2 regions of the Embleya sp. NPDC050154 genome follow, and region 1 is predicted to be linked to the other one. Evidence: riboswitches for the same ligand, from Rfam matches in the RefSeq annotation. Region 1 holds a riboswitch; the other holds the start of a gene.
What was found. Region 1 has a riboswitch for thiamine pyrophosphate ahead of thiO (glycine oxidase ThiO). Riboswitches for the same ligand answer to the same signal wherever they lie in the genome.

Region 1 (3,321 bases):
CGACGGCGAGCAGCGCCGTCAGCCGGTCGCCGGCGAACCAGCCCGCGGCCCACTTGCCGTCCTGGCCCGCGCCGCGGAAGACGAGTTCCTCGCCCGCGCCGTGCCGGCCGACGTACTGGACCATCCGACCGAACTGGTCGGACCAGAAATACGGGACCGGGTCGTACGCCTGGTCGCCGCCGAGCAGGTTGGCCACCAGCACGCGCGGTGCCTGGAGCGCGTTGTCCCAGTGCTCGACGTTCATCCGGGTGCCGTAGCGGGCGGACGGGAAGTCCACGCAGTCGCCGACCGCGTACACCCCGGGCACCGAGGTGGCCAGGTGGTCGTCCACCTCGACGAAGCCGCGGTCGTTGACGGCCACACCGGAGTCGGCCAGCCACTCGGTGGCCGGGCGCACCCCGATGCCGACCACGATCGCGTCCGCGCGCAGCCGGCGGCCGTCGGTCAGGTGTACCGCGCCCGGCTCCAGGCGATCCACCCGCGCGCCCAGCAGCAGTTCCACGCCGGCCTCGGCGTACCACGGCACGAAGCGTTCGCCGATGGCGTCGGGGAAGGGGCCGGCGAGCGGGGTGTGCAGGGCCTCGACCACGGTGGTCGGGCAGCCGGCGGCGGCCGCGGCGGTGGCCACCTCGGCGCCGATCCAGCCCGCGCCGACGATCACCACGTGCGCGCCGGGCACCAGTGCGGCGCGCAGCGCGCGGGCGTCGTCGATGGTGCGCAGCACGTGCACGCCGGGCACCTCCCCCGCGCCGGGCAGGTTGAGCACGCGCGAGCCGGTCGCGATCACCAGGCGGTCGAAGGCGACCGGTCCCGCGTCGGTGTCCACCGCGCCCGGTCGCAGTCCCGTCGCGGTCCGGCCGAACAGCACCTCGGTCTCCAGCGCGGCCCAGTCCGCCTCGAAGGACGTGTCGTCGGTCTTGCCCGCGAGCACCTCCTTCGACAACGGCGGCCGGTCGTACGGCGCGTGCGCCTCGGCGCCGAGCAGGGTGACGCGCCCGGCGTACCCCTGGTCCCGCAGCGCCACCACGGTTTGCAGGCCGGCCATGCCGGCACCCACGACGAGCACGTTGTCCATGCGGGGCACCCTATGACGCGCCCCGGCGCGACCGGCGGGCAGGGTCTTGACTCAGTCAAGGACATCTCGGACGCACTCGGGCACCCCGGGGCACGCGAAACCGGTGTCGTAGTGTGGAGAGGTCACGGGAGCCCGGTGAGACCGGGCTGAGAGGGGGGCTGCGAGCCCCCGACCGTCCGAACCTGATCCGGGTCATACCGGCGAAGGGAGTTCCCCTCACCATGTCCACCATCCCCACCACCGATGTCGTGGTGGTCGGCGCGGGCGTCGCCGGGCTGTCCGTCGCGTGGCGCGCGCGCACCCGGTACGGACTGGCCGTCACCGTGGTCGACCCGACCCCGGGCGCGGGCGCCTCGCACGCCGCGGCCGGCATGCTCACCCCCGTCTCCGAACTCCAGTACGGCGAGGAGAGCCTGCTCCGGCTGAGCATCGAATCGGCCCGGCGCTACCCCGAGTTCGCGGCCGAGCTGGCCGAGGCCGCGGGCCTGCCCTCGGGCTACCGCGCGTGCGGCACGATCGCGGTCGCGCTGGACGCGGACGACCGGGCCGTACTCAAGGACCTGCACGCCCACCAGCAGCGGCTGGGCCTGCACTCGTCCTGGCTGACCAGCCGCGAGTGCCGCCGGCTCGAACCGATGTTGTCCCCGGCGATCACCGGCGGCCTGCATGTCGAGGACGACCACCAGATCGACAACCGCCTGCTGGTCGCGGCGCTGCTCGCGGCCTGCGCGCGGGCCGGTGTCGGCTTCGTCCGCGAGCGCGTCGAGCGCGTCCTGGTCGCCGACGAGCGCGCGTACGGCGTGCGGTTGCCCGACGGGCGCGACCTGATCGCGGATCAGGTGCTGCTCGCGGCGGGCGCCCGCTCGGCGCTGATCCCCGGCCTGCCGCCGGAGGCGGTCCCGCCGGTGCGCCCGGTCAAGGGCGAGATCCTGCGCCTGCGGGTGCCGCCGGCCCTGCTGCCGCTGCTGTCCCGCAACGTCCGGGGCGTGGTCAAGGGCGGCAGCATGTACCTGGTGCCGCGCGCGGACGGCGAACTGGTGATCGGCGCGACCGAGCACGAACTCGGGCACGACACCGAGGTCACCGCCGGCGGCGTGTACGAACTCCTGCGCGACGCGCACGAACTCGTCCCCGGCATCACCGAGCTGCCTTTGATGGAGACGCTCGCCGGGCTGCGCCCCGGCAGCCCGGACAACGCGCCGATCCTGGGTCGTTCCGCGCTGGCCGGCCTGGTGGTGGCCACCGGCCACTACCGGCACGGCATCCTGCTCACCCCGATCACCGCCGACACCGTGGCCGAGGCGCTCGCGCACGGCACCACCCCCGAACTCATCGCGCCCTTCGGGCCCGACCGCTTCGCGAGCGCCGCCCGAGAGGTGATGGCATGAACGACATCGAGGTCTTTGTCAACGGCGACCGGCGCCGCGTCGCGGACGGCACCACCGTCGCCGACCTCGTGGCCACGCTGACCACCGCCGCCAAGGGTGTCGCGGTCGCGGTGGACGAGTCCGTGGTGCCGCGCGGCGCGTGGGCCGAGACCGTGCTCGACGCGGGCAGCCGCGTCGAGGTGCTGACCGCCGTCCAGGGAGGATGACCGGCATGGCCGACGACAAGCTGGTGATCGGCGGCGAGTCCTTCACGTCGCGGCTGATCACCGGGACCGGCGGCGCGCCGAGCCTGGAGATCCTGGAGCAGGCGCTGATCGCGTCGGGCACCGAGATCACCACGGTGGCGATGCGCCGAGTGGATCCGGGGACCTCGGGCTCGGTGCTGGACGTGCTGCGCCGGTTGGGCATCCGGGTGTTGCCGAACACCGCGGGGTGCTTCACCTCGGGCGAGGCGGTGCTGACCGCGCGGTTGGCCCGGGAGGCGCTGGAGACCGACTGGGTCAAGCTCGAAGTGGTCGCCGACGAGCGCACGTTGCTGCCGGACGGGGTGGAACTCGTGGATGCCGCAGAGCGGTTGGTCGACGACGGCTTCCGGGTGCTGGCGTACACCAACGACGACCCGGTGCTCGCGCGCCGGCTCGAGCAGGTGGGCTGCGTGGCGGTGATGCCGCTCGGGTCGCCGATCGGTTCGGGCCTGGGCATCCGCAACCCGCACAACATCCGGCTGATCACCGACCAGGCCAAGGTCCCGGTGGTGCTGGACGCGGGCCTGGGCACCGCCTCCGACGCGGCGCTCGCGATGGAGCTGGGCTGCGACGCGGTGATGCTCGCGACGGCGGTCACCCGGGCGCAATCGCC
Region 2 (3,321 bases), on a different contig from region 1:
TCTGTTCGTGTCGGTAAGGAGTTTGGTCACATGAAGGTCTTTCGCCTCGATGATCTGGACGCCGAGCGCGCGTTCGAGCAGGGCGCGTACCTGAAGTTCCTCAGCGAGCGGAACTTGTCGATGGGCCTGTACGCCCTCGAACCGGGCGAGACCGACACGCAGAAGCCGCACCGTCAGGACGAGGCGTACGTGGTGATCAGCGGTCGGGCCACGCTGACCGTCGGCGACGAGTCCACCGACGTCGCGCGCGGCAGCGTCGTGTACGTACCGGCCGGCGTGCGGCACCACTTCCACCGGATCACCGAGCCGCTGCGCGTGTTGGTGTTCTTCTCGCCGCCGGAGGGCTGAGCGCGATGCGCGCGGCGCGCGCGAGGGGCGCACCCACGGGCGGGCCCGGACCCGTGTACGACAATCGCATCTTGGGATCCGGGATTCGGATCCCGGGATCCGACGATCGGGAGTAGACCTGATGGCGCTGCGCGACGAGCTCTGGGCCGCGATCGAGGACGTCTACGCGGCGATCCTCGAGCACCCGTTCATCCACGGGCTGACCGACGGCACGCTGCCGCGCGAGGCGTTTCGGCACTACGTCGTGCAGGACTCGCACTACCTGCGCGACTACGCCAAGGCGCTCGCGGTGTGCGCGGCCAAGGCGCCGGACGAGGCGACGACCGTGCAGTTCGCCGGCGACGCGGCCGGTGCGATCGCCGCCGAGCGCTCGTTGCACGAGGGCTTCATGGTCGACTTCGGCAGCTCGGTGGCGGACGCGACCGCGACCGAGCCGGTGTTGCCCAGCACCCGGGCCTACGTCAGCTACCTGCTCGCCACCGTGCACAACGGCTCGTTCGCCGAAGGTGTGGCCGCGGTGCTGCCCTGCTACTGGATCTACGCCCGCGTGGGCGACGCGCTGCTGGCCAAGGGCTCGCCCGACGAGCTGTACGGGCGGTGGATAGCCACCTACGGCGCCGAGGAGTTCCAGGAGACGGTGCGCGCGGTGCTCGATCTGGTGGACCGGATCGGCGAGGACCTCTCGGCGACCGAGCGGGCTCGGATGATCGAACACTTCACCACCACGGCCCGCTACGAGTGGATGTTCTGGGACGCCGCGTGGCGCGGCGAGCGCTGGCCGGTCTGAGCGGATCGGGCCGGTCGTCGCGACGCCCGGCCGGCCGGATTCGGTCCGGCCGGAACCGGTCCGCCCGGATACGACGTGTCCTTGCGGGGAATGTGGTCCCCGCACGCACGTCTCGCGTGGGATCGCGTGACTGGGGGTTGAACGATGGAGACATGGCCGCAGTGGGTGCGGGTCGGTGTGCCGGTGCTCGCGCTGGTGCTGCTGTGCTGGTTGCTGATCTGGCTGTTCTCGGCCTTCCTGATGCTCATCGTCAAGGGTGTCGTGGGGCTGCTCGTCACGGTCGGGATGGTCGTGCTCGCGCGTACCGCGGTGGTCGGCCGCGAACCGCGGGATCCGCTCGGCTGAAACCCGACGCTGGTCGTGCGACCGACGGTGTGTCAGGGTGGGGGCGCACCACACGGAGATACACGGGAGCTCGGGGCACCGGGCTGAGAGGGCGCTGAGGCCGCGCCGACCGCAGAACCTGACCGGGTAATGCCGGCGTAGGGAGCCTTTCCATGACCTCGCACGACACATCGCTGCCCGCTGTCCCGGTTGCCGACCCGGCCGCCGCGGACACGGTCACCAGCGGACCGATTTCCCCCGCCCACCACCGCGGCTACGTCCCCGGATCGCGCGAGGACCTGCGCGTTCCGGTACGCACGGTGCATCTGACCAACGGCGAGACGGTTCGCCTGTACGACACCTCGGGCCCGTACACCGACCCCGCCTTCGAGGTGGACGTGCGGCGCGGCCTGCCCGCGCTGCGGGAGGCCTGGATCGAGGAGCGCGGCGACACCGTCCGCTACGACGGGCGGATCGGCGCGCTCACCCCGGCCGGTTTCGCGGTGCCCGGCGCCGGGGCCCGGCCCAGGCGCGCGTCCGGGGCCGAGGCGGTGACCCAACTCGCCTACGCGCGGCGCGGACTGGTCACCCCGGAGATGGAGTTCGTGGCGATCCGCGAGGGCCTGACGCCCGAGCTGGTCCGGGACGAGATCGCCGCCGGTCGCGCGGTGCTGCCCGCGAACATCAACCACCCGGAGATCGAGCCGATGGTGATCGGCAAGAACTTCCTGGTCAAGGTCAACGCGAACATCGGCAACTCGGCGGTGACCTCCTCGATCGAGGAGGAGACCGACAAGCTGGTGTGGGCGATCCGGTGGGGCGCGGACACGGTGATGGACCTGTCCACCGGCAAGGACATCCACACCACGCGCGAGTGGATCGTGCGCAACTCGCCGGTCCCGATCGGCACGGTGCCGCTGTACCAGGCACTGGAGAAGGTGAACGGCAAGCCCGAGGAACTCACCTGGGAGCTCTACCGCGACACCGTGATCGAGCAGTGCGAGCAGGGCGTGGACTACATGACGGTGCATGCAGGCGTGCTGCTGCGCTACGTGCCGCTGACGGCCCGTCGCAAGACCGGGATCGTCTCGCGCGGCGGCTCGATCATGGCCGCGTGGTGCCTGGCGCACCACCGGGAGAACTTCCTCTACACGCACTTCGCCGAGCTGACCGAGATCCTGCGCGCGTACGACGTGACCTACTCGCTCGGCGACGGTCTGCGCCCGGGCTCCATCGCGGACGCCAACGACGCGGCGCAGTTCGCCGAGTTGGAGACGCTGGGCGAGTTGGGCCGGATCTCCCGTTCGATGGACGTCCAGGTGATGATCGAGGGCCCCGGCCATGTGCCGATGCACAAGATCAAGGAGAACGTCGACCTCCAGCAACGCATCTGCGACGAGGCGCCGTTCTACACACTCGGTCCGCTGACCACGGACGTCGCCCCCGGCTACGACCACATCACGTCGGCGATCGGCGCGGCGATGATCGGCATGTGGGGCACCGCGATGCTCTGCTACGTGACGCCGAAGGAGCACCTGGGCCTGCCGGACCGCGACGACGTCAAGGCGGGCGTGATCGCCTACCGGATCGCGGCGCACGCGGCGGACCTGGCCAAGGGGCACCCGGGTGCGCAGGCCTGGGACGACGCGCTCTCCGACGCCCGTTTCGAGTTCCGTTGGCAGGACCAGTTCGACCTGGCGATGGATCCGGACACCGCGCGCGCCTACCACGACGCGACGCTCCCGGCGGAGCCGGCCAAGACGGCCCACTTCTGCTCGATGTGCGGACCGAAGTTCTGTTCGATGCGGATCTCGCACGACATCCGCGCGGAGCACGGCGATGGTGCCGTCGCGTCGGAGGTG

Region 2: it holds a riboswitch for thiamine pyrophosphate, as region 1 does, so the genes downstream of both, thiC (phosphomethylpyrimidine synthase ThiC) here and thiO (glycine oxidase ThiO) in region 1, are expected to answer to the same signal.

Annotation. Positions count from the first base shown of each region.
Region 1 is NZ_JBITJP010000005.1:327,443-330,763, reverse strand. Features, by position in the region: gene ACIBSV_RS13455 (NAD(P)/FAD-dependent oxidoreductase) at 1-1,075, opposite strand, end outside; TPP riboswitch at 1,190-1,301, shown strand; gene thiO (glycine oxidase ThiO) at 1,297-2,463, shown strand; gene thiS (sulfur carrier protein ThiS) at 2,460-2,669, shown strand; gene ACIBSV_RS13440 (thiazole synthase) at 2,675-3,321, shown strand, end outside.
Region 2 is NZ_JBITJP010000014.1:234,109-237,429, forward strand. Features, by position in the region: gene ACIBSV_RS28345 (cupin domain-containing protein) at 31-348, shown strand; gene tenA (thiaminase II) at 470-1,135, shown strand; gene ACIBSV_RS28355 (hypothetical protein) at 1,280-1,480, shown strand; TPP riboswitch at 1,533-1,641, shown strand; gene thiC (phosphomethylpyrimidine synthase ThiC) at 1,633-3,321, shown strand, end outside.